DNA from 2 places in the Paenibacillus sp. MMO-177 genome. Region 1 is predicted to be linked to the other one. Evidence: a T-box and tRNA genes for the amino acid it is inferred to sense, from the RefSeq annotation. Region 1 holds a T-box; the other holds one or more tRNA genes.

What was found. A T-box is a leader RNA that pairs with one kind of tRNA and senses whether it is charged. The one in region 1 lies ahead of leuS (leucine--tRNA ligase), so its partner is inferred to be a tRNA-Leu.
Region 2: it has a tRNA-Leu gene. The T-box ahead of leuS (leucine--tRNA ligase) is inferred to sense a tRNA for this amino acid. The anticodon was not compared.

Annotation. Positions count from the first base shown of each region.
Region 1 is NZ_JBBCUR010000003.1:614,635-618,046, reverse strand. It holds gene WFK81_RS14185 (glutathionylspermidine synthase family protein) at 1-1,083, shown strand, start outside; gene WFK81_RS14180 (DUF350 domain-containing protein) at 1,098-1,541, shown strand; T-box leader at 1,617-1,832, shown strand; gene leuS (leucine--tRNA ligase) at 1,908-3,412, shown strand, end outside.
Region 2 is NZ_JBBCUR010000002.1:1,156,151-1,159,562, reverse strand. It holds gene WFK81_RS10970 (xanthine phosphoribosyltransferase) at 1-390, shown strand, start outside; gene WFK81_RS10965 (hypothetical protein) at 433-747, shown strand; gene WFK81_RS10960 (hypothetical protein) at 768-980, shown strand; tRNA gene WFK81_RS10955 (tRNA-Leu) at 1,106-1,192, opposite strand; tRNA gene WFK81_RS10950 (tRNA-Leu) at 1,314-1,400, opposite strand; gene WFK81_RS10945 (divergent polysaccharide deacetylase family protein) at 1,589-2,353, shown strand; gene WFK81_RS10940 (N-acetylmuramoyl-L-alanine amidase family protein) at 2,318-3,025, opposite strand; gene WFK81_RS10935 (YqzE family protein) at 3,183-3,371, shown strand; gene WFK81_RS10930 (hypothetical protein) at 3,368-3,412, opposite strand, start outside.

The DNA of each region.
Region 1 (3,412 bases):
TACAAGACCGCCCAATTGCTTCGCACCGTCGATGACGAAACATTGCTGATGCTTGGTTTTCCGCGCGAGACCTTGTCTTACGCAAGAATGAGGAGCTTATCGGTCGAGAGCGTTATCGCCAGACTGGATTTGGTGAAGGCAGGGGAGACGTTCAAATGCATGGAGATCAATTCGGATACTCCCACCTTTATCAAGGAGCTCCATCAGGTGAATGGCCTGGTCTGCGAAGCTTTTGACCGCTATAACCCGAATAAGGGCTTTGAGAAGCAGCTTGCGTTTGCGGTCGAGAAAGCGGTTATCGAAAGTCTGGAATATCTCGGGGACGATCTGATTGCTCCTCATGTTGCGTTTACGGCGCATGGAGATAACGTGGAAGACGCCAAGACGGCTCTTTACCTGCAGAGCTTACTGCCGTTGCCTTCGGCCTTTGTTCCGCTTGACCAGCTTCAAATTATCCGGCATATCGGGTTGTATGACGGGGAGGGCAATCGCATTCACGTTCTGTACCGCCAGACCTTCCCGGTAGAAAATTTTATTGAGGATGAAGACGAAGATGGGAATCCGATCGGACTATGGCTGCTGGAGCTCATCGAACAAAAGAAGCTCGCGGTCATTAATCCGCCGTCTGCGTTCCTTCTCCAATCCAAGGCGGTCCAGGCTATTATTTGGGGCTTGCATGAAGAAAGGAGTCCTTTCTTTACCGAAGAAGAGCAGGGTTGGATCGGGGAGCATTTTCTTCCGACCTATCTGGAGCCGGACCGCTTTCTTCAAGGGCGGACGAAATACGTAATGAAACCGGCTTTTGGGCGCGAAGGGGATACGGTGAAAATTTTCGATGGCGACGGTACGATAGCGGTGGAGGATAGTCATAACTCCTACGCTCATTACCTTCCGGTCTATCAGGAATACGCAGAGCTGCCAACCGCCAAATTCCGGACGGAAAAGGGAGAGCGTGAGGGCTCGTACATGTTCGGAAGCTTTCTGGTCGGAGGAAAAGCGGGTGCCATAGGCATTCGGATCGGCAGCCCGATTACGGATAATTTATCTTATTTCTTGCCGGTTGGCATTACTAAATCAGAGTAAGGAGCTAATTTGGAATGGACGGTAATTTATATGTGGATTTCTTGCTTTATTCATTGACAGGCTTTGCGATTATGATAGCAGGGCTTCTCTTGTTCGAATTCACCACCAAAAATAAGGAATTTGCCCTCATATTCAAAGGGAATGCGTCGGCGGCCTTGTCGCTTGGCGGCAGGCTGGCCGGTCTGGCCATCGTTATACGCGCGGCTGCGGAAAACTCGGTATCGCTCTCCGATATGCTGCTATGGGGCGTAATCGGGATCGTTGCGCTAGTTATCCTCTACTACTTGACGGAGCTGATTACTTATCTGCTTGGCAAAGGGCTCAAGGTGAATGTGACCATCTTTAAAGCCATTGAGCAAAATAACATCGCCGTAGGTATTCTTATTCTGCTTATTTCATGCAGCGTTGGCATGATTATTGCCGGATGCCTCACGTATAATCCGGATTTGCTCGGATAGCTTGGCAACTACCGGCATATCTTGACATGCGGCCTTCTTGGCGGTATAATCGGGTCTAACCATGTTTTTCTATACTTAATGGCGTTGATGAGGAGCAGTAATGTCGCGGAGCAAGGCTAAGAGAGCCGGCGGATGGTGCAAGCCGGACCTGCAGCGATATGAATCTCGCCTCGGAGCTTTGCGTTACCAGCGCAACGATTAGCCTGCGTTAAAGGCAATGAGTGAACGGAAGGCAAAGCATGCCGGACGTTAACTAGGGTGGTACCACGGGAATAATCTCTCGTCCCTAGCGATAATACGCTGGGGGCGGGAGTTTTTTTATGTTTGTGATGCGCTCGCGTGCACACTTTTTAGGAGGAAATGATGATGAGTCAGGAATTTCAAGGCTACAACCCGCTTGCGGTAGAGCCGAAATGGCAGAAGTATTGGGATGAGAATAAAACATTCGCAACGACGGAAGATCCGGGCAAGAAAAAATTCTACGCCCTTGATATGTTCCCGTATCCATCCGGCGCGGGCCTCCACGTAGGTCACCCGGAAGGCTACACGGCTACGGACATCGTATCCCGTTACAAACGGATGCGCGGTTACAACGTTCTTCATCCGATGGGCTGGGACGCGTTTGGTCTGCCGGCAGAGCAATACGCTCTGCAAACGGGTCGCCATCCGCGCGAGATCACGGTGGAGAACATCAACAATTTCCGCCGCCAGATCAAATCGCTGGGCTTCTCGTACGACTGGGACCGCGAATTCAGCACAACGGATCCGGATTACTATAAATGGACGCAATGGATCTTTATCCAATTGTATAATAAAGGCCTTGCATATGTAGCGGAAGTACCGGTTAACTGGTGTCCTGCGCTGGGTACCGTTCTGGCGAACGAAGAAGTGATCGATGGCCTCAGCGAACGCGGCGGCCATCCGGTTATCCGCAAGCCGATGCGCCAATGGATGCTGAAAATTACGGAATACGCCGAGCGCTTGCTCGAGGACCTGGAAGAGCTCGACTGGTCGGAAAGCATCAAAGACATGCAGCGCAACTGGATCGGCAAATCGACCGGCGCCGAAGTAACCTTCGCCATTGACGGTCATGACGCATCGCTTGTTGTATTTACGACGCGTCCGGATACGCTGTTTGGCGCAACTTACTGCGTACTGGCTCCCGAGCATGAGCTGGTTGCCCAAATCACGACGGCTGACCAAGCCGAAGCGGTTGAAGCGTACAAGGAAGCAGCCGCTCGCAAGAGCGACCTGGAGCGTACCGACCTTGCGAAGGATAAAACAGGCGTATTCACAGGCGCTTACGCGATCAACCCCGTTAATGGCGCGAAGACGCCGATCTGGATTGCCGACTACGTGCTTGCCGGTTACGGAACAGGCGCCATTATGGCGGTACCGGGCCATGATACCCGCGACTGGGAGTTTGCGAAGCAGTTCGATCTGCCAATTCTTGAAGTCGTTCAAGGCGGCGATGTAACGAAAGAGGCATATGCGGGCGACGGCCCTCATGTCAATTCCGATTTCCTGAACGGTCTGAACAACGAAGACGCGATCAAAACGATGATCGAGCATCTGGAAGGCTCGGGCAAAGGCCGCGGCAAAGTCACTTACCGTCTGCGCGACTGGCTGTTCAGCCGCCAGCGCTATTGGGGCGAGCCGATTCCGATTCTGCATCTGGAAGACGGCACAATGAAGCCGGTGCCTGTTGACCAGCTTCCGCTGGTATTGCCGGACGTGGATGCGATCAAGCCATCCGGAACGGGCGAATCTCCGCTTGCGAACGTTACGGAGTGGGTAAATACGGTTGATCCGGAAACAGGCATGAAAGCTCGCCGCGAGACAAACACCATGCCGCAATGGGCTGGAAGCTG
Region 2 (3,412 bases), on a different contig from region 1:
GGTATTCCCGTTGCGTACGCTACGGCGTACGTACTAGGCGTACCTCTTGTATTTGCGCGTCGCAAGAAAACTTTAATCGCGGATCCGGATGCTTATTCGGAGCGTGTTCCTTCCTTCACAAAGGGAATGGTGACCGATATTATGGTGTCGAAGCAGTTTTTGTCGGCCGAGGATAAAGTGCTCTTCATCGACGATATCATCGCAAACGGCGATGCAGCACGCGGATTGATCAAGATCATCGAAAGATCCGGAGCAGAGCTTGTCGGCATGGGAATTGTCCTGGAGAAATCCTTCCAGGCGGGTTCGAGAACGCTCCGCGAGCAAGGTGTCCGGGTAGAGTCGTTAGTAAATGTTGCTTCTTTGAAAAACGGGCAAATTCAGTTCGACTAAGTTATAATGATAGAGTGAACGAACCGAGGGGAGGCAGCGGCAATGTTAACTTCTGAATTTTTGACTGCGAAACTGGGTGACGCGAAAATTCACTTCGAACGCGCACTGGATTGCAAACATACGGAGTTTGATGATTTGTATCCTTATATGATTGAGCATCCGCAATTTTTCTGGTACAAGCGTTATGTTGCATGGTCCGAACTTCTTACGATTGTGAAGCTTTGCGATGAGCTCGGCGAGGAATGGAAAGGTCAATTCACGGAACGTCAAGCAGAATATATCGCAAAGCGCGTCATGTCTTCAAGAGTGCTCGACGAATGGTACGAAACCAATGATTCCAAGGAGCATGTCGGATAGTCCGTACGGAGGTAGTAGCGGTGATTAGTGAAGAGCAGTTGGATCAGTTTCGCCTAAGCGGCGAAAAGGTCCGTGTCGTTCGGGACGAAATGGAAGTAAACGACGTGATTGGTATCGTTGTTGCATGGGATGATACAACGGTTGTCATCCGTCGTCACAACAGACGGGTCGTCAAGCTGAGCCGCAATTACCGTTTTGAGTTTGCCTCAAGCGAACGCGGTTCTGTTGAATAACAAGTATAAGTACAGCAGGCAACTCTGTTTACGCAGGGTTTCCTGCTTTTTTTTGGGCCAGGGTACATGAAAAAGGTTTTGGTTGTCTATTGCTAGACTGACCAAAACCTCTGAATCTTTATGTATGGTGCGGTCGAGAGGACTCGAACCTCCACGGCTGTTACACCACTAGAACCTGAATCTAGCGCGTCTGCCAATTCCGCCACGACCGCAAATGTTGTTGCCAACGAAAAACATCATAACATTATCTAGTGAGAAGAGTCAAGCAGTTTGTTGAGAATTAGTTAAGAAAAAGAAAAAGGCTTCAGCTCACGCGCTGAAACCCTTTATGTATGGTGCGGTCGAGAGGACTCGAACCTCCACGGCTGTTACACCACTAGAACCTGAATCTAGCGCGTCTGCCAATTCCGCCACGACCGCATGCCTTATTACGTCCCTTATGGTAGCATGCACGGGATTCATTCGTCAACCCACCTAATAAAGTTGCAAAATTCAGCATATTTTTCCTCGGTTGGACAAACAATGAAGGAGATAAAAGGGAAAGGGTGTATGACGTGAACAAATCTAAAAGTGCAGCTGTCATTTGGATCATTGCACTTGTGTTATTGATGCCCGCCGGTGCGGGACAAGCAATAGCCGCTGAGGAAGAACAAGCGAAGTCCGAAAGACAGTTCGCGATTGTAATCGATGATTTCGGCAACGGGATGAACGGCACCGAAGAGATGCTGCAGCTGCCCGTTAAATTTACGGTAGCGATTATGCCGTTTATGCCAACGACCAAAAAGGACGCCGAAGAAGCGCATCGACTTGGGCATGATGTCATTGTGCACATGCCGATGGAGCCAAATAAAGGGCAAAAAAATTGGCTGGGTCCAGGTGCCATTACGGCTGATCTCAGCGATGCCGAGATCAGGAAGCGCGTAGAAGAGGCCATTGACAACGTTCCGTATGCGGTAGGCATGAACAATCATATGGGCTCCAAAATTACGGCTGACGAACGGATTATGCGCATCGTCCTTTCGGTCTGCAAGGAGCGCGGATTATTCTTCCTTGACAGCCGTACGACATTCAAGACCGTTGTGCCCAAAGTGACGGAAGAGCTTGGCGTACCGGCACTCGCGAACAACGTATTCCTTGATGACGTATATACGGAGCAGCATGTATCGAAACAAATGACGATTGCGAAGAAGCATTTGGAATCCCATGATACTTGCATCGTTATTGGCCATGTGGGTCCTCCTGGCAAAAAAACCGCAGCCGTCCTCAAGGCATCCATTCCTGCGATGCAATCAGACGGCCAAGTTCAATTCGTCAAGCTGTCGGATCTGGTTCCTGCTTCATCTGGTGATCCATTTATACTGCCGAATCCCTGAGGCGATCGCCGTGGCAACGCGAAGCTGCTCGCGAGGGTTGGTAAGCATCGTCCGGTCGCCTTCATGACTGATAAAGCCCATTTCAACAATGACAGCAGGCTGATCGACTTTGCGAAGCAAATAGAAAGGTTTGCCTTCTCTCGGGTAGAAGGCGGTGTGTTGTTGTCTGTTCAGCGTATCCTGTATGCAAAAAGCAAGAAGCGCGCTTTCGCCGGTAGACTGATGCAGAACAAGCGGACCATGCTTGGATTTGTCCTTCGTCCAGTTCACGTGAAGGCTAACGAGCATGGTTGTCTCAATCTCATCGGTTAACTGGCGGCGTTGCGACAAATCGCGCTTATGGCGCGATTTGCTCACATGCCACCGGTTATCTTCGCTAAGCGCATAATCACCCGTACGATTCAGTACGGCCGGAATACCCTGACTATTAAGAAGCATGTACAGCTTCTGGGCAATGGCCAGATTTATATCTTTTTCCAACGTATTTCCGGCTGTTGCTCCTCCGTCAATTCCGCCGTGCCCGGCATCAATCAACACGACAGCCGAAGGCATCGTCCAACCGTCCTCAGGTGCATGTACGATTTGCTGTTTGTTTTCCGGAAGGGCCAGGGCAGCTGACGGCTGCGGCGCAAGACTAAGCAAGCCGATAAACATAAAAACGGCAACCCGCATGACTAACAATTTGAACTCCTCCTTCATTATGCCCAAGACTTGCGTGTAAAGCAGCTATCGATAGCGTGGCTTATTGAAGGAAAACTCATGCATGTTTATGATCGGGACATTCCGGGCAAACTTCTAGTAACAAAAAAACCGAAGAGGTGATCGGGCAGTGGCAAATGGACATGATCTGATAAAATATATGACCGTGGAATTTGTGAACTACATCGAGACGCCGAGGGACGAACGTAAAGCAGCCAAGGCGACAGCCAAAGCCGCAAGGGAGCATTGGCTGTCGCGCTGGTTCGGATGGGGCGGGGCTAGCCTATTGTTGTGGTGGAAGGGACGTACGGAACGTTAGTAATAGAAATGACCGAGCTCGGCAAGAAGCTTGAGGGGAAT